Regions from separate parts of the Alteromonas alvinellae genome, predicted to be linked through region 1. Evidence: predicted binding sites of a transcription regulator. Region 1 holds the regulator's gene; each other region holds the start of a gene.
What was found. Region 1 encodes sigma-54, which starts transcription at its own class of promoters, with help from an activator protein. Its sites were predicted from a motif close to GTTGGCACGNNNNTNGNNT; they were not measured.

Region 1 (4,324 bases):
GCTAGCTATTCTCAATCGCTTGAGGACGGTACGCCAGTGTCAGCAAAGGCCAATGAGATACGCTATGAAGTTGTTAATCGTACCATCTCTCTGGCAGGCAGCGCTGAGCTACAGCAGGACACCAGTAAAGTGCAAGGCGACAAGATTACCTTTGATATGATTACCGAGCAATTACTTGCAACCGGTGGAGCGGGTAAAAATGGCGAAGGCCGGGTAACTACGGTATTTACGCCGGAAACTATTCGCAAAACATCGTCAAAGAAAGATAACAAGGACAATGAATAGCAATGGCTACTTTGAGTGCTAAAAACCTTGCTAAAGCCTACAAGTCACGACAGGTTGTTCGCGATGTGAGTCTTTCTGTCTCAACGGGTCAAATAGTCGGCCTTCTTGGGCCTAATGGCGCTGGTAAGACCACTACATTTTATATGATTGTCGGCTTGGTAAACCTAGATAAAGGCAAGATTGAGATTGACGACAACGAACTCACTCACCAACCAATGCACGAGCGTGCACGCCGCGGAATTGGCTACCTTCCACAGGAAGCATCAATTTTTAGAAAGCTTACGGTACATGAAAATATCATGGCTATTTTACAAACCCGTAAAGATTTAAATTCACAGCAGCAAGAAGAAGAAGCTGACGCCCTACTTGATGAATTTAATATCAACCATATACGTAATAGTACAGGGATGAGTTTGTCAGGGGGCGAGCGCCGTCGTGTTGAAATTGCACGCGCTTTGGCCGCAAAACCACAATTTATTTTGTTAGACGAACCATTTGCTGGTGTTGATCCAATATCAGTTAATGATATAAAGAAGATAATACAACATCTTCGGGATAGGGGCATTGGTATCCTTATCACAGACCATAACGTACGCGAAACATTGGATGTTTGCGAGAAAGCGTACATTGTGAGTCATGGCGAGCTTATTGCGCAAGGAACGGCGGAACAGGTTTTAAGTAATCAAAAAGTAAGGGATGTATACCTAGGCGAACAATTCAGGCTATAGTTAGTGTAACCGAATTGTCATTTTTCAGTTTAGCTCTGGTATATTTAATTTAGAGCATTTAAATAAGACGTAGATGAAACCATCTTTACAGCTAAAATTTAGCCAACAACTTACCATGACACCACAGCTTCAGCAGGCAATTAAACTGCTGCAGCTTTCTACGCTTGATCTCCAGCAAGAGATACAAGAAGCACTCGATTCAAATCCACTATTGGAAGTGGAAGAAGGCAGTGACGAGCCACAGCTAGAAAAGAACAATATCGACAACGATGACAGCGGCTCTGAGGCCACTGCTTCTGCGTCTAGTGACACGTTAGAAGCGGGTGATGCATTAGAGAAAAATGACCTTCCCGACGAGCTACCTATCGATAGCACGTGGGATGAATATTACTCAGCTTCATCTGCGCCAGCGCCAGGCCCGTCTAATGACGACGAGCAAATCTTTCAAGGCGAAACCACTGAAGATATTCAAGAACATCTTCTTTGGCAAATGCGCCTTACTCACTTTTCAGACACTGACCGCGCAATTGCCACTGCTATCATCGACTCTATAGACGAATCCGGTTATCTAACCGTTACCCTTGAGGATATTTTAGAAGCAGTAAATGACGACGACTTAGAAGAGCCAATAGAGATGGACGAAATAGAGTGCGTACTTAAACGCATTCAGATGTTTGACCCCATTGGCTCAGGTTCCCGAACGCCTCAAGAATGCCTTATGGTGCAGTTACGTCAGTTTTCAGACGATACACCGTGGCTTGCTGAAGCAAAGCAACTGATTGAAGAGTACTCTGACTTACTGAGCAGCAAAGACTATCGTACGCTTATGCGTAAAAGCCGATTGAAAGAAGATCAGCTACGCGAGGCAATGCGTTTACTGCAAACCTTGAATCCTCGCCCAGGTAGTGCTTTAGTTACTAAAGAGCCTGAGTACGTTATTCCTGATGTCTCAGTAACCAAGAAAAATGGCCGTTGGGTGGTTGAGCTGAACCCCGACAGTCTGCCTAAATTAAGCGTTAATCAACAATACGCTGCAATGAGTCGCCGTGCCAAGAATAGTAGCGATTCACAATTCATCCGCTCACACATGCAAGAGGCTAAGTGGTTCATAAAGAGCCTTGAATCTCGTAACGAAACCTTAATGAAGGTTGCAAACTGCATTGTGCAGCAGCAAATGGGCTTTTTTGAGCACGGCCCGGAAATGATGAAACCAATGGTGCTAAATGATGTCGCAGAAATGGTAGATATGCACGAATCCACTATTTCGCGAGTGACAACGCAAAAGTACATGCATACGCCACGTGGAATCTTCGAATTGAAGTATTTCTTCTCAAGCCACGTTGCAACAGAGTCTGGTGGTGAATGTTCATCTACAGCGATTCGTGCATTGATCAAGAAATTAGTGGCTGCGGAAAATCCTAGTAAGCCGCTAAGTGATAGCAAGATTGCTTCATTGTTGGCCGAACAAGGCATTAAAGTTGCCCGGCGAACAATAGCAAAGTACCGGGAATCGTTGTCGATCCCGCCGTCGAACCAACGCAAAAGCCTTATTTAATCGGGCTTAATAATATAAGGAAGACGAAATATGCAAATCAACCTTACTGGTCATCATGTCGAAATCACCGACTCTTTGCGTAATTATGTCGATACGAAGTTCAGCAAACTTGAACGTCACTTTGATCACATTTCTAATGTGCATGTCATCCTGAACGTTGAAAAATTAAATCAAAAAGCCGAAGCGACCGTTCATTTAAGTGGCGCTGAAGTATTCGCATCCTCAGAAAATACCGACATGTATGCGGCGATTGACAGCATGGTTGATAAACTCGACCGGCAGGTAATCAAGCATAAGGAAAAACTGAAAAAACATTAGTAGTTAATTAAGCATGGATATACAAGCCATCGTAAGTCTGGACCGCACCGAGTGTGCGGTTCAGTGTAATAGTAAAAAGCGAATTCTTGAGATCATCGCTGATATCGCTGCCAAGCAAAACGAAAACATTGACCAGGCAACGGTACTTAATAGCTTAATGGCTCGAGAACGTATGGGTAGTACAGGCATTGGTAATGGCATCGCTCTGCCCCACGGACGCCTGCCGGGCCTTGAGAAAGTGATTGCCATTGTTGTAACCAGCACGCCAGCTATCGACTTTGACGCCCTTGACGAAAAACCCGTAGACATCTTTTTTGCACTGCTTGTTCCCGAGGAACAAACAGAAGGACACCTTCAAACGCTGGCTACCGTGGCGGGTAAACTTAGCGACAAAGAAACGATTAAGGCAATACGTCGCGCAACGACGAGCGACGATATTCTAACTGCATTAAGTTAATCGTTGTGCGCCTAAGTATTGATAGTTAGGTGTGTTATTCGACAACGAGTATGCGATAAAACCAGAGTATTAGGGAGAAATTAGGTGAAGCTGATCATTATCAGTGGTCGTTCGGGTTCTGGTAAGTCTGTCGCACTTCGCGCATTGGAAGATTTAGGTTATTACTGTGTTGATAATATCCCGGTAAACTTACTTCCCACCTTAACCCATACAGTTGTTGACGAATACGATCAGGTAGCGGTAAGTATTGATGTTCGCAATTTGCCTAAGAACCCTGACGACTTGGTCGAAATTCTAGATTACTTACCTTCTTCGTGGTCGATGACTATCGTTTACATTGACGCGAGCGATGATGTACTAGTTAAGCGTTTTAGCGAAACACGTCGTCTTCACCCTCTCGCCAAGCTTAATAAATCGCTTTCAGAAGCCATCAAAGCCGAATCAGCTCTACTTGCGCCTATTGCTGAACGCGCAGATTTATATTTAGATACAGATAAGCTTACCATTCACCAACTGGCAGAGTTAATTCGAGAGCGTATCCTAGGTAAGAAAAGCTCACGCCTTGTGCTTGTTTTTGAGTCGTTTGGCTTTAAGCACGGTATTCCTAAAGATGCGGATTACGTTTTTGATGCCCGCTTTTTACCTAACCCCCACTGGGAGCCCGATCTTAAACATCTGACCGGTTTAGACGCACCGGTGGAGGTATTTTTGGGCTCGCAACCCGTAGTTACGAAGTTTATTTGGCAGATTCAAAACTTAATGACCACATGGCTTCCCCATTTAGAGCGCAATAACAGAAGTTACGTAACCGTAGCGATTGGCTGCACTGGCGGCCAACACCGCTCGGTTTATATCGCACAGACCCTGTCGAAAACCTTCAGTGAAATACACCCTGATGTTCAAATTCGCCATAGAGAGCTGAATCAGTAATGACTATTCAAAAAACGCTAACTATCGTCAATAAGTTAGGGTTGCATGCAA
Region 2 (4,324 bases), on a different contig from region 1:
ATTCTGCGTATACGCTGGCTGTGTCTTTTTCTACGTTGGTAAAGTTATCAACGAAGAACATGCCGTTATTAGGGTTGGTGATGGTCGAGTTATTCCTGCTGTGGTGCAGATAGGCACCCAGTTTGAGATCGCCTTTATAAAATGGCGTCACATAGGTGGCATCCAGGCCTTGAGCAATAGCATCAGCGTTATTCTCTCTCGCCATGCCGGCAGACATCACCATGCGCTGTGAGAAGTTGTCCATGGCATGTTGGTTGCTGTTGCCAAACCAGCTTAACGTGAAGAACTCCCTATCGTTCGCGTTATAGCGATAGCCCAGTCGATACCAAGCGGCATCAATAAAACCAATGTCCATGGCTAAAGCAGGCGTGCCGCTTTCGTTAGTATTAAGTTGCTGAAAACTCACATCGATTTGGTGATTGCCCCACTCGACGCCCGCCCTAAACTTACCGCCATTTCTTTGGTAATGGCTGTTTGGAATAACGCTGTTATCTCCCGACTCTTGTTCGTCGCGCTGCTGATGAGTGAAGGCGCCGCTAACAAAAGCCTGCTCACTCTTATAAAACACATTGCCTTGGTATTGCTGACCGCTCCCCGGAGATATTGCGCTGGCACTTACGCTACCGCTAAAGCCTGTATTCAGGTCAAAAAGTGCTGGGGCATCAGAGTGAATGCGAAGCTTTCCGCCTAGCGTCTGCACACCTGCACTTACTGGCACAATCCCCCGGTAAAGGGTGGCGGTCAGTCCTGGTTCTGGCAGCACATGAGAAAGGGGCGAATCCATGGCGTTTGGTCCTGCTCCAGCAATATCAACGCCATCAATGCTTACGCCAACTCGGTCACCGTAAAGTCCTCTATACTGAATAAGCCCGGTGACTGGGCCGTTTCGAGATATCGACACGCCAGGTAATGTGGCAAGCTGATCGCCAAAGTCAGCGTCAATATTGCTGGTAGCACTAACAGACTCTTGCTCGATATTTTGCGTGCTAAGGGAAAGTGGTGTGCCAATAACGGTGACCACTTCTGTCGAAGTGTTATCGGCCAAGTCGATGGTGTTTGCGTAAATGTGTACGGGCGCGCACGCAGTGAATACGGCAAGCGCGATGATAGATTGCTTCATAACAATTCCATTTTAAAAAACGAGTGTTGTGCATGGTGAAGGCATGCATGTTCAGTGTGTTTTGGAGTTTGTTATGCGTGTGGTGGGGCGCGGCTTAGCGGCGCCGCGTAAGCAAAATCTGTAAAGGGCTTAGCCGCTAAACGCGCGACTAAAGCGCGATAGCGAACCAGCGATAGTAAAGGTAATGTGGCATGTAGTGGCTCGTCCACCCGAGGTAAGTCGGCTAACGTGCCATTGGTACAGTCAACGTGCTCGGCGGGTGCTTTGAGCAGTTCGGGGCTAACAAAAACGAACTCACCTTCAAACTCAGTGGCGCTAATTGAAATGTAGCGCATGGTCTTGCCAGTACAAATAAGTTCAATATCTTCACCTACAAACGCACGTGCTTGCTGCATAGTATGGGCAGCAAGGCCAAGTGCTAATGCATTTTGCAAAAGCATACAAAGGCAAAGTGTTAGTGTAAGTAGGCGTCTTAAAGTCATTTTTCTTTATCTGGTTAGCGCCTTTTATCATAGCCTGCGTTTTGGTAATTTTTCTACCTATTATTTTTTAAGTATCTCCAACCCCCGCTTTTTTCAGCTTTCTGTAAAGTGTACGGGTACTCACTCCCAGCGCTTGTGCAAGTTGCTGGGTATCGCCTTCAAAAGACGTGTAAACCTGACGTAAGTATTGGCGTTCCATTTCGTCTAAGGTCACAACGTTACCGTGAGATGACAAGGCATCATTGATAGCATCAGAGCTAATGTTATCGAGCTCGGGTAAGTCTGTATCGTAAATAACGCTTTCATCAGCCAGTAAAATAGCTTGGTCTACAATGTTTTTGAGTTCGCGAATATTGCCTGGGAACGGGTAGTTGGTTAGTTTTTCTAGCGCGTTTTTATGAAACCGTTTTTTCTCTTTAGACATTGCTAGAAAGTGGGCTGCTATCAGCGCTATATCTGACTTTCTTTGTCTTAAAGAAGGCAGATTGATAGGAAAGCCGGCAATACGGTAGTACAGGTCTTGTCTGAATTCGCCCGTTTCCACCATATGCTTTAGATTTTTGTGTGTTGCACACACTAAACGAAAGTTAGCCTTTTTAGAGTCTACACTTCCTACTGGACGATAAGTTTGCGACTCGAACAACCTCAGTAGCTTTACCTGTGTTGAAAGTGGAATATCACCCACTTCATCAAAAAATAATGTGCCGCCTTCCGCTGTTTCTATGAGACCTTTCTTGTTTGTTGTTGCGCCAGTAAACGCACCTTTTTCATAACCGAATAGTTCGCTCTCAAGTAGGGTGTCAGACATGCCGGTACACTCGATGATAACAAATGGTTTGCCAGCACGGTGACTACTCGAGTGAAGTGCTTGGGATACCAGCTCTTTACCCGTGCCGGTTTCGCCAAACAGTAGTACTGAAATATCTGAGTTAGCGGCGCGATTTATTTTGTTGAGCATTGCTTTGAATACTTCTGACTCACCCACCATTTTCCCTATTGAAGGTTGGTTTGAGGCAAACGACAGCTTATCAAGTATTTCCAAGTAGCCTAATAACTCTCCGCTACCGTCGAAGATCGGGCGCATGAGAATGTCGCAGTAGCTTTGACCCTCACTGGTGGTATGAACGTGTACTACGCTAGCCGCTCGTCCTGTGGCTTTACTCTCTTGCATGGGGCAATGCTCGCCGCACTTATCGCAAGGTTTGCTGTTGCGGTGAGAGACTTGATAGCAGGTACTGAAGCCAAGCTTTATATCTACAGGGTAGGTGTCTCTGTATGGCTGGTTAACAGCCTCAATAGCGTAGCTTGGGTTAATGAAGATTGCGGGTTTATCTATCGCATCTATCATCGCTTGTACTATGGATATATTCATGGGTGGCTGAACATTAGTTTGTTCTAATTTGATTTTGGCAATTTATCATATTGGCATAGAGCTTGTTCACTGTTTGAGACAAACGGCAATACTTCGGTAGCAACTCATTCAATTCCAAAGAGAGTTTTATAATGAAAAATAGCGTAATGCTGGTGGCGATAAGCTTATTGGCAAGTAGTGCTCATTCATTGGCAGATACAGTGACTGCCAATGAGCAACAAAGTGAAAACAGTGTACAGGAAAAAGTCAAAGAAGCGCGATTACACGCAAAAGCACTGGGAGGCGCGCTAAAGTCACGACTACAGCAAGCAATTCAATCCGGAGGGCTAGAGGCTGGCGTTAACGAATGCCAGATTGCAGCGGCTCCTATTGCTCTGGCGCTTAGTCAAAACGGGTGGGAGGTTGGGCGTACCGCGCTGAAAGTAAGGAACCCAAACAATGCGGCAGATCAATGGGAGCGTGAGCAGTTAGCGTGGTTTTCACAGTTACTGACCGAAGCTAAGCAAGACAATTTGACCCCTAAAAGACCTATTGAAACTTATCAATACGATAGCGAAAGCGGTGAGTTTAGGTACATGATGGCGATTGAACAAGGGCAAGTATGTATGGCCTGCCACGGAGCCAATGTGGCACCGTCAGTAAAGCACGCAATTTTAGAACACTATCCCAATGATCAAGCTACAGGGTTTGAATTGGGTGATTTACGAGGTGCATTCACAATCACATATACACCCTAACGCGCCCTATTCTCTACCTCTCAATGTTCACCTACGTGACCTTTCTTTTGTGTCATATTTGTCATTTGAGTGACAAATATGGCGCATTGTTCACCATTAATTGTTGCGTTGGATCAATAAGCCAAACTCCCGGTCGTGGAATACTTTTTCCGCACAGTACGAAAATACCGCCGTTCATCGGTAATTGGGCTTGAGCAGCCAAATTACTGATGTATAGCATAAACCGTGCTCTTGCCATGCGGCATATTCATGTGTTCATCACTGAATTTTAAACCACTTTTTCTGCTAAGCGCTTAACGCGCACACGAAATACAAGGGAGATAACCCATGAGCGATACGTTAATAGAACTATCGCGGTGGCAATTTGCATTAACTGCAATGTTCCACTTTATATTTGTACCTTTAACTTTGGGGCTTAGTTTCTTACTTGCCATTATGGAATCGGTATACGTAATGACGGGTAAAGAAATTTATAAGCAGATGACCCAATTCTGGGGAAAGCTGTTTGGAATTAACTTTGCCATTGGTGTAGCCACAGGCTTAACCATGGAATTCCAGTTTGGAATGAACTGGTCGTATTATTCTCACTACGTAGGCGATATCTTCGGCGCGC
Region 3 (4,324 bases), on a different contig from region 1:
GGAAGCGTTGGGCAAGCGTATTAAGTCAGTCTACTGGAAATAAAACAACTCAGCACGATAGACAATGGTTAACGGTAGCATTAGAAGTCGCAACAGGTATGCCAAGCCCAGATGCAGACGCATCTATACGCTCTAGCGTACAGCTACAAATGATGACATCTAAGTTGGAACAAGGCGAAGCGGCAACAGCTCCCGACATTCTTGCTGACTGGCTATCATACGACTCGATACGCGAAGAAGATAACCATTTGCTGCAACGAGTTGTTTCAGTTATTGATGCTCACCCTGAAATTGTTGCTTAAACGGAAAGTGTAAATGGAAAACAGTGTTGAGTTTCAATTTGAAACAGAAATGTCTGCTTATCGCTTTTTGAATACCGTAAAGCATATTGACGCAGAAGGGTTGAGAGTAAAGTTCGGGCGTACCGACCATCACGTGAGTGTAAAATACCGTTACGGCGTAGGTGAATTTGATTCGACGCTATCTACACTAGACGATCTTGCTCGTGAGTTAGGCGGTGAAGAAGTGTCTTAACTAACCAGTTAGGTCAAACCACGTCGACAGTAAATACAAAAAGGGCCAGACAATTGTCTGGCCCTTTTTCGATAAAAAACGTGATTAACAGTCTTTATCTTCAGCGTCTACGCCTTCTTTCACATCTTCACAAGCGTCTTCAACGGCATTACCTGCATCGGTAACAATTTCGTCTAGCTCTTCGCCTGCGTCTTCCGCTTCACCGTCACCGCAAGCTGCTAGTGATAGTGCAAATGCTGATGCTACTAGTACCTTTGATAAGTTTTTAAATGAAAACATATCCTTACTCCTTTTTCCTATTAAAATACTTCTAACTGTTAGGCTCTTGGTGCTCTACCACGTAACGCATTTGCGATAAGTGAGATTACGAGCAACGCGATAAACACAAAGAAAAGAAACTGTGCGATACCTGTTGCTGCACCTGCGATGCCTCCAAAACCAAAAACTGCTGCAATAATGGCGATGATAAAAAATGTGATTGCCCAACCCAACATAACTAAATCCTCGTATTGCTTCCGTTACTTTCACTTTAACTAATGCTATCTTCGTGCCTGTTTTTTAAGTTATTGAAATATAGCGATATAATTTAATTTTTCTCTAGTTGTCAGTCCGTATCTGCAGGCAATTAACGTCACGATTACACGTACGAATGCATTTTTTACATGATTGAGTAAGGCCCTTGTCACCCAACTTTACTCTCAGTGTGTTAAGGACCTTTGGCTGGGATTATTCTTTGATTCATACCAGCTTCGGAGGAACGTGACAGCAAGGTTGTGGTTTGTTATGGCGTCGGAATTGGCGCCTGGCGACGCAATATGATTAAGTAAATATCCCATCTCAACGCGCCACAATGCGTTTTGTGCACATAGTTTTTCTCGTTAAAAAAAGAGGCAAAGCGAAAGGGAAGGAACGCCTTGCCTGAAATGGAGAGTGTTTCGCCCCTCACACTTGCTACGAATGGAGGGGCAATGGCCTATTTAGTTACCGTTTGGGTTGTAAGGTAACGAAGATTGGTGAGCAACAATACGCAGGTCGCCGTCACTATCTTTGACATAGGCAAAAGTGTATTCCACCTTCGTTTCGCCACCTTTTGTATCGGTAAAGAAGTAGTTGCCCATCGCCACGGCCATGCGACAGCTGTTGTTGATAATACCCACATTATCGAATTTCACATTTGTGTAAGGCTTTATTGCAAAGCCTTTGTCCTCTTCGTAAGCGTCGTTACCACCAACAAAGTATGAAAGCGCAGCATCGAAGCTTGAACGGAACTGGTCGTTAGCTGCAAGCGTTGGTTTAAACAGTACGCTGCTTAGATCATAACCATACATAGCTTGGATGAAATCTGCGGCTTTGCCAGAGTAATCACCATCATTGCTAAATACTGCACCAATTCGCACTATGCCGTCGCCCCACATCTTTTGTGCCGTTACCACTTCTCGCTCAGTAATACATTCGTCGGAATAAAGTAATGCGTTGTCGAGTGCCTTTGCTTTTAACGCCGGTACATTCGAACTAGTTGAATGCTCCATCTGCGGTTTTGCGACGGCACTGCAACCAGTCACCAACATTACTGTTGCTGCTACAAGGGTAGTTTTTGTCATTAACGTGCTTAGCTTTCTCATCGCCTGACTCCTTAGTCATTTGCAAAATAAATATGTGCTACTACCTGATTCAATGGCTTAGAGCAGAACCGCTATAACGTTGTCGATAGAGGTTTATAAATCTGCTCTGCAGTTCATGGGTTTAATGATAGCTAGCTATGATGACGGAGACTTTTGTACAACATTAATAGAAGATTAACGGGCCATTAAAAATGCAAGAAGCAATTCAGGAGAATGGACAACAGCTATAAATTAGAGACTTTAAATAGGAGAAAAGGGCTGTGATAGCAGCAGTGTCATCGACTTTTTCTAGACGAAACGAATATGACACTGGCCAAGTTTGTAGAAAAGTGAAGAATACAGTTAGTCAGTGGTTTGTTAGCCACAACAGAAAAGTAATAAAGACTATTGCGTGGGTTGTTGGCTTTGAACCATATTACGGTTTTGTTTATATGTTTGAGCGATGCTTTTCAGTAACTGCAACTAGGGCCTGAAAAGCATTTCTATTAAAACTGATGTTTCAAAGCATTAGTGAGTGGCAAAACGCTCAGCTAGTTGCCATTTTTTGGCTCTAGAGGCTCTGATAGTACCTCTAAGACAGTAAAAGCATTTTTACCTAGACGCGTTTTATCATTCGCCATCATTACGTCAATAGTAAAGTAGATGTCGTTAATTTGAGTTTTCACAACGTCGTTTGAGCTTGGGACGGCCATAGGCTGTGCCACTTCATCGCAGCCTGACATGGTGCACTGCCTGTCTGTTTGAAATGCCACGGGCTCTTCCTTGTTCGCCATCACTTCTCGCGCAATAACGGGCTTTTTATCCACGTTGGTTTTAACGATGGCCAAATAAGTAAAACCTTGTTTTTGTGCAATTTCCGCTGCTCTGTAAAGAGCATATTGCTGTACTTTATCAGCAGGAGTCTTGTCTGTTGCCTTAAAAAGAACCTTGTATTCGTTCTCAGAGATTTTTTCGCTTGAATGGCCATAGGCAGCTTTGGTACTCGCTGACTTATAAGGAGTAGGGGCTGCTACAGGGGTCGATGAACAACCTACTATTGCAAGGCTAAACGCCGCACCAACACAGGCAAGCATCATACGGCTTTTGTTCATATTTTTTTTGTTGTTCATCTTACATATTCCTTGGTACTGTGATCATTGAAATAGCGACAATAACGCAGTCCTACTTATTGCCATTAGGGCTTGATTGCGTTTTGCTTTGGGTTTTGCATCTACCGCACCCTTGTATGCGCCAAGGGTTGCGATGCCAAGCAATGTTTCAGGCTTTCCCATCATCAGTTTACATTGCCTCTTTGCTTGTGTAAGTGCAACATCTGCATGATGTTTTTGCGAAAAATAAGCATGCTCTTTCTGTGCTATATCTTTCATATTCGATTTTAAAAAAATGTTCATCTCTTTTCCTCATTATTGGCCGTGATTTATTACGCAATGGTAAGTGTGTTCACTATCCGAAAACCCGTCGCCACGTTTGAATGAGTCTGCTAAAGCTCAAGTAATTAAATGAATTTTGTGCAAGTTTAAATAAACAAAAGGCCGCAACACTGTTAAACACCAACAACAGGAGTGGAACTACCACATAGCTAACGCCCACACTATGAAGTATAGCGCCAATAGCGATGTTTAAAATGAGCCAACATACAGTGCCCACCGCAAATGCCGCTAAGCATGCAAAGACTGTAACAAAGAAACTCTTTTTAATGAGCATCAATTCACTGTTAGTGAGCTCTAAAAACGCTAAACCCTGCCCTTTTCGCTGGGTAAATGCTTCAGAGAATGCCGAGAAGATATCCGAAAACGATGGGTCGGGGTAATTCTGTTGCGTCGACTTGTGTTGCGTAGAGTGTTCAGAGGCTGCTGATGCAGCGTTAGCATTGTCACCGTTGCTTTTAACATTAAGATTCGCCTGCGCCGCGGGCGGCGTCAGGCGAAAAGGATTTTCTGTGCACAAATTGTACTTTGCTCTTCGAAAATCAGGTACAGTCATCGAATTACTTCTTACGTAAAAGTGACGTCACTAACATTCCTGCTGCGAATGCGATACCCGCTGTTGCTACTGGGTTTTCAATGGCATATTTACGTACGTTTGACGCCTGCCATTTCTGCTGCGCCAGACGCTTTCTCGCTGACATGTTCTCTGCAGACGATGTAGCAGTGCGACGAATGTTTTCC
Region 4 (4,324 bases), on a different contig from region 1:
AATGTTAAACAGTTCGATATGGCGGTACTTGAACGCCGCGCTAGGGCTAACTCGCTAAAGTATGCCATCGGCCGCCACGGCCGAGAAGCTTCCGTAAGACAGTGGGAGGATCAAACCCTTGTTGATGTGCCAGGACGATGCGTGATTGATGGTATCGAAGCACTTAAAACAATGACTTACCAATTCGAATCGTTCTCGCTCGATCACGTCTCTGAAGAACTGCTTGGAGAAAATAAGCTTATTCAAGCCGCCGACAAGCTTGAAGCGATAAAACGTCTTTATTATAGCGACCCTGTTGCACTCGCTAACTATAACTTTAAAGACACAGAGCTGGTCAACCGCATTCAGGATAAAACCCAATTTATCGATTTTCTGGCGCTGCGCAGTATTCTTACCGGCTTAGATATGAGCCGCCCCGGCGGCTCGGTGGCCGCATTTTTAAATGTGTACTTGCCGAAGCTTCACCGCAAATCTTATGTCGCAGGGGTAAGACCTGAAAATGGAGGCTTGGCTAGTCCGGGTGGTTATGTCATGCGTTCCCAGCCAGGTTTATACAAGGACGTTTTAGTCCTCGATTTTAAGAGCCTGTATCCTTCCATTATTCGTACATTTAAAATCGATCCGTTGGGACTTGCAGAAGGGCTTAAGTCTCCAGACACGGCGATTGAAGGTTTTAAAGGCGCAGTTTTTAGCCGCGAATCTCACTTTCTACCTTCCATCATAGAAAACCTATGGCTTCAGCGCGACGAAGCCAAAAAACAGAAAGACGCACCGCGCTCTCAGGCCATCAAAATATTAATGAACTCCTTCTATGGTGTGCTTGGTAGTGGCGGTTGCCCTTTCTACGATCCTCGCCTGGCTAGCTCAATCACATTGAGGGGTCATGAAATCATGCAAACCACAGCGGGTTGGATTGAAGAACTAGGCTATACGGTTATTTACGGCGATACCGACTCAACATTTGTTCATGTAGAAGGGAATGATGCACTGGGTACGCCCTCAGAGACTGGACTTCAGCTCGCTAGCATTATTAATCGAAAGTGGACAGAGTTACTAAAAAGTGAGTTCGACATTGATTGCCACTTAGAAATTGAGTTTGAATCTCACTTTTCTACGTTTTTTATGCCGACGATCCGAGGCTCTTCCGAAGGCAGCAAAAAACGTTACGCAGGAATGAAGAGCGGTGAACTTGTCTTTAAAGGCTTAGAAAATGTCCGCTCTGATTGGACGGTACTAGCTAAAACCTTCCAGTACGAGTTGTACAAAAAAGTGTTTACTGGACAGCCTGTTGAAGACTACATAAATAGCACGATAGCAGCGATAAAGTCCGGTGAAATGGATCACGCTTTGGTCTATAAAAAGCGGCTGCGAAAGCCTTTGTCGTCGTATACCAAGTCGCTACCTCCCCACGTAAAGGCAGCGCGATTAGCGGACGAGTACTATAAAGAACAGGGGTTGCCACTTCGCTATCAGTTTAATACTACCATTGCCTATGTCATTACAGTACAGGGCCCTCAAACCGTAGAAACCGCCACGGCCCCCCTTCAATATGACCACTATATTGAAAAGCAAATCCAGCCCATTGCCGATAGTATCTTGCCGCTTATCGGCCTGAATTTTGAGACAATAGCGAACGATCAACTCTCGCTGTTTTAATCTCATTAATGGGGTTCTATCTATATCTGAGATCAGCTTAGTTTTGACGCATGAAGATCTTGCAAACACTGCGACAATTTAACATAGCAATAACATTGAAATCCTTGCCTTATATTTTTATTACCTCACTAAATCAGTTAGTTATGCAATTGGCACATTCAATGAATAACGAAATATGTAAGTCATAAGCGGTGTCAGATTGAAACTTACTTCCAATCTGCACCTATGTTGAGGTCTGTGGACCTAGTGGTTAGGGCAATTGAGCGCCCGAGTTCACTGTAAAAGCCAGAAGGAATTTGATTATGAAGATCACAAAACTAAGTATGATTACCAGTGCTGTTATTGCTGCAACACTATCTGCTTCAGCAGTAGCAGGCCACCACGAAGAGAAGTTCTCGATGGGATTTAACGCAATGGATAAGGATGGAAACGGCTATATCGTCGGTTCTGAGTCTTCTGGCGTTATTGACAGTAAGCTTCTCGCAAAAATGGATACCGATGGTGACAGCATGATTAGCCGTGTTGAATTCAACAAGTTTGTTGATGAAAAACCATCAATGTTTAGCGACGACATCATTACTCAGGTGAAAACTGAAGGCACCAATGACGCTCTACTCTCGGAAAAGGGCAACCCTGAATTATTCTCTAAAGCTGACGGTGAAATGATATCAGAGAAGAATAAGGAGCTTCGCACCGAGATATCAGCTACAGCCGACAATAAGTTTACTGAAATCGACGTAGACAGCGACGGTAAGCTTACAGCCGAGGAGTTAAAGGTTGCACATGTCGATAGTGACTTTGAGATGATGGATGAAAATGGCGATTCTTACGTTACCCGTATGGAATATCGTGCATACTTCGAAGGTATTGAGTCTGAATAGACGCTCACCACTCGTTAAGTAAAAACTTTTAGGAAGCCTCCTTCGTCGGAGGCTTTTTTGTTTCTTTAAAGTCGAGACAATTTTCTTTAGACATCAAATACATTGTCACTTTTAGTTATTACTCTCCTTTAAGCGTGTACGACGAGTCACACAAATTCATCGTTGAATAACCCCATATACGACTAACATCTTGTCGACAAAACCCGTTTGCAACAATATTGTTAATAAAGATTGAATTATTTGTTTTATTCGTTGCGTATTCAGCATTTACTGCAATTGTTGCCATAGGTTATTTGGAACCAAAAGCCGAAACAGCAAACTCTATTATTTATATATAAATCAGATGCGTACGCGCATGGAGGCAAGATATGATGGAATCAAAATTCACACCGAACTCACTACTCCCTCTTCAGAAAAGTGAGTTTACTGGCTCTGATGACGCTGAGTTGACGTCGCTCACTATCGGTCAGTATTTCAAAAATGTTGTCGACAATTATGGCGATAACCCTGCGATCATTGTAAAACATCAAGACGTAAGCTGGACCTATCAACAATATTGGTATGAAGTAGAGCGTGTAGCCTGCGGTTTAATTGCAAGCGGTGTAGAACCTGGAGATCGTGTGGGTATATGGTCTCCAAACAATATCGAATGGTCGATCGTACAAATGGCCACTGCGCGAATCGGGGCGATCATGGTATGCCTGAACCCAGCTTATCGTCCTGATGAATTAGCGTTTGCTATTAATAACGTTTCCGTAAAATACTTAGTCATGGCGCAGTCATTCAAGCAGTCAAATTACGTCGCCATGTTGAAAGAGCTTGCGCCAGAAATAGACAGCCAAGATAAGAACACACCAAAGCGTCCTCTAACGCTTGCTAAGTTGCCTTCACTTAAATATGTATACACTATTGGCGATAAGCCTGTAGAAGGGTTACAGGCTTTTTCTGCATTGCAAATAGAACCAACGGAAGCGCTTAAATCTCAGTTGGAGGCCGTTGAATCGAACCTTAGCGCGGATGATAACATCAATATTCAGTTTACCTCTGGCACGACGGGAAATCCGAAAGGCGCAACGTTAACGCACCGAAACATTCTAAATAATGGGCTATTAGTATCACAAGCAATGAGGTTCACACACAAAGACAAACTTTGTATTCCCGTTCCGCTTTACCACTGCTTTGGAATGGTATTGGGCAACTTAGTTTGCTTAGCATCAGGTGCATGCGCAGTTTTCCCTGGGGAGTCATTCGACCCTGAGACAACACTCCGTACAGTAGAAGAAGAAAAGTGCACTGGATTACATGGCGTACCAACCATGTTTATTGCCGAGCTCGAATTATCCAACTTCAAGAGCTTTGATCTATCAACACTAAGGACAGGTGTCATGGCAGGTAGTACCTGTCCAGAAGAGCTCATGCGAAAGGTTCATAGTGAATTTCATATGACAGAAGTCGTCATAGGTTATGGTCAGACAGAGTGTAGCCCTATCAATCATATTACTGACATTGACTCGCCATTTGAAAAGCAGGTCAAAACCGTAGGACGCGCTATGCCCCATACAGAAGTGAAGATCATAGATCCCCAAGGCAATACAGTACCTATTGGAGAACCGGGTGAGATTTGCGCGAGAGGCTACTGTGTAATGAAAGGTTATTGGGGTGATGAGGTTAAGACGAAAGCCACCATAGACGATGAAGGTTGGCTCCATTCTGGTGATCTCGGAGAAATGGATGAAGAAGGCTACGTCACAATAGTTGGTAGAATAAAGGACATGATTATTCGCGGT

Region 2: a site for sigma-54 is predicted at 3,024-3,042, ahead of ACX5KA_RS05505 (Tll0287-like domain-containing protein). Genes of this name have one in related genera too.
Region 3: a site for sigma-54 is predicted at 1,071-1,089, ahead of ACX5KA_RS09440 (DUF1328 domain-containing protein). Genes of this name have one in related genera too.
Region 4: a site for sigma-54 is predicted at 1,805-1,823, ahead of ACX5KA_RS17260 (EF-hand domain-containing protein). Genes of this name have one in related genera too.

The regions. Positions count from the first base shown of each region.
Region 1 covers NZ_CACSIH010000203.1:52,307-56,630, reverse strand. The annotation lists gene lptA (lipopolysaccharide transport periplasmic protein LptA) at 1-285, shown strand, start outside; gene lptB (LPS export ABC transporter ATP-binding protein) at 288-1,013, shown strand; gene ACX5KA_RS14815 (RNA polymerase factor sigma-54) at 1,087-2,568, shown strand; gene hpf (ribosome hibernation promoting factor) at 2,599-2,886, shown strand; gene ptsN (PTS IIA-like nitrogen regulatory protein PtsN) at 2,900-3,343, shown strand; gene rapZ (RNase adapter RapZ) at 3,428-4,273, shown strand; gene ACX5KA_RS14795 (HPr family phosphocarrier protein) at 4,273-4,324, shown strand, end outside.
Region 2 covers NZ_CACSIH010000084.1:14,554-18,877, forward strand. The annotation lists gene ACX5KA_RS05490 (TonB-dependent receptor plug domain-containing protein) at 1-1,120, opposite strand, end outside; gene ACX5KA_RS05495 (hypothetical protein) at 1,192-1,602, opposite strand; gene ACX5KA_RS05500 (sigma-54 interaction domain-containing protein) at 1,670-2,950, opposite strand; gene ACX5KA_RS05505 (Tll0287-like domain-containing protein) at 3,106-3,711, shown strand; gene ACX5KA_RS05510 (hypothetical protein) at 3,773-3,931, opposite strand; gene ACX5KA_RS05515 (cytochrome ubiquinol oxidase subunit I) at 4,039-4,324, shown strand, end outside.
Region 3 covers NZ_CACSIH010000125.1:36,494-40,817, reverse strand. The annotation lists gene ACX5KA_RS09455 (DUF349 domain-containing protein) at 1-302, shown strand, start outside; gene ACX5KA_RS09450 (hypothetical protein) at 316-534, shown strand; gene ACX5KA_RS09445 (hypothetical protein) at 619-813, opposite strand; gene ACX5KA_RS09440 (DUF1328 domain-containing protein) at 852-1,028, opposite strand; gene ACX5KA_RS09435 (phosphoribosyl-AMP cyclohydrolase) at 1,512-2,156, opposite strand; gene ACX5KA_RS09430 (CC0125/CC1285 family lipoprotein) at 2,687-3,265, opposite strand; gene ACX5KA_RS09425 (hypothetical protein) at 3,290-3,547, opposite strand; gene ACX5KA_RS09420 (hypothetical protein) at 3,600-4,139, opposite strand; gene ACX5KA_RS09415 (hypothetical protein) at 4,144-4,324, opposite strand, start outside.
Region 4 covers NZ_CACSIH010000221.1:78,840-83,163, forward strand. The annotation lists gene ACX5KA_RS17255 (DNA polymerase II) at 1-1,656, shown strand, start outside; gene ACX5KA_RS17260 (EF-hand domain-containing protein) at 1,959-2,537, shown strand; gene ACX5KA_RS17265 (AMP-binding protein) at 2,906-4,324, shown strand, end outside.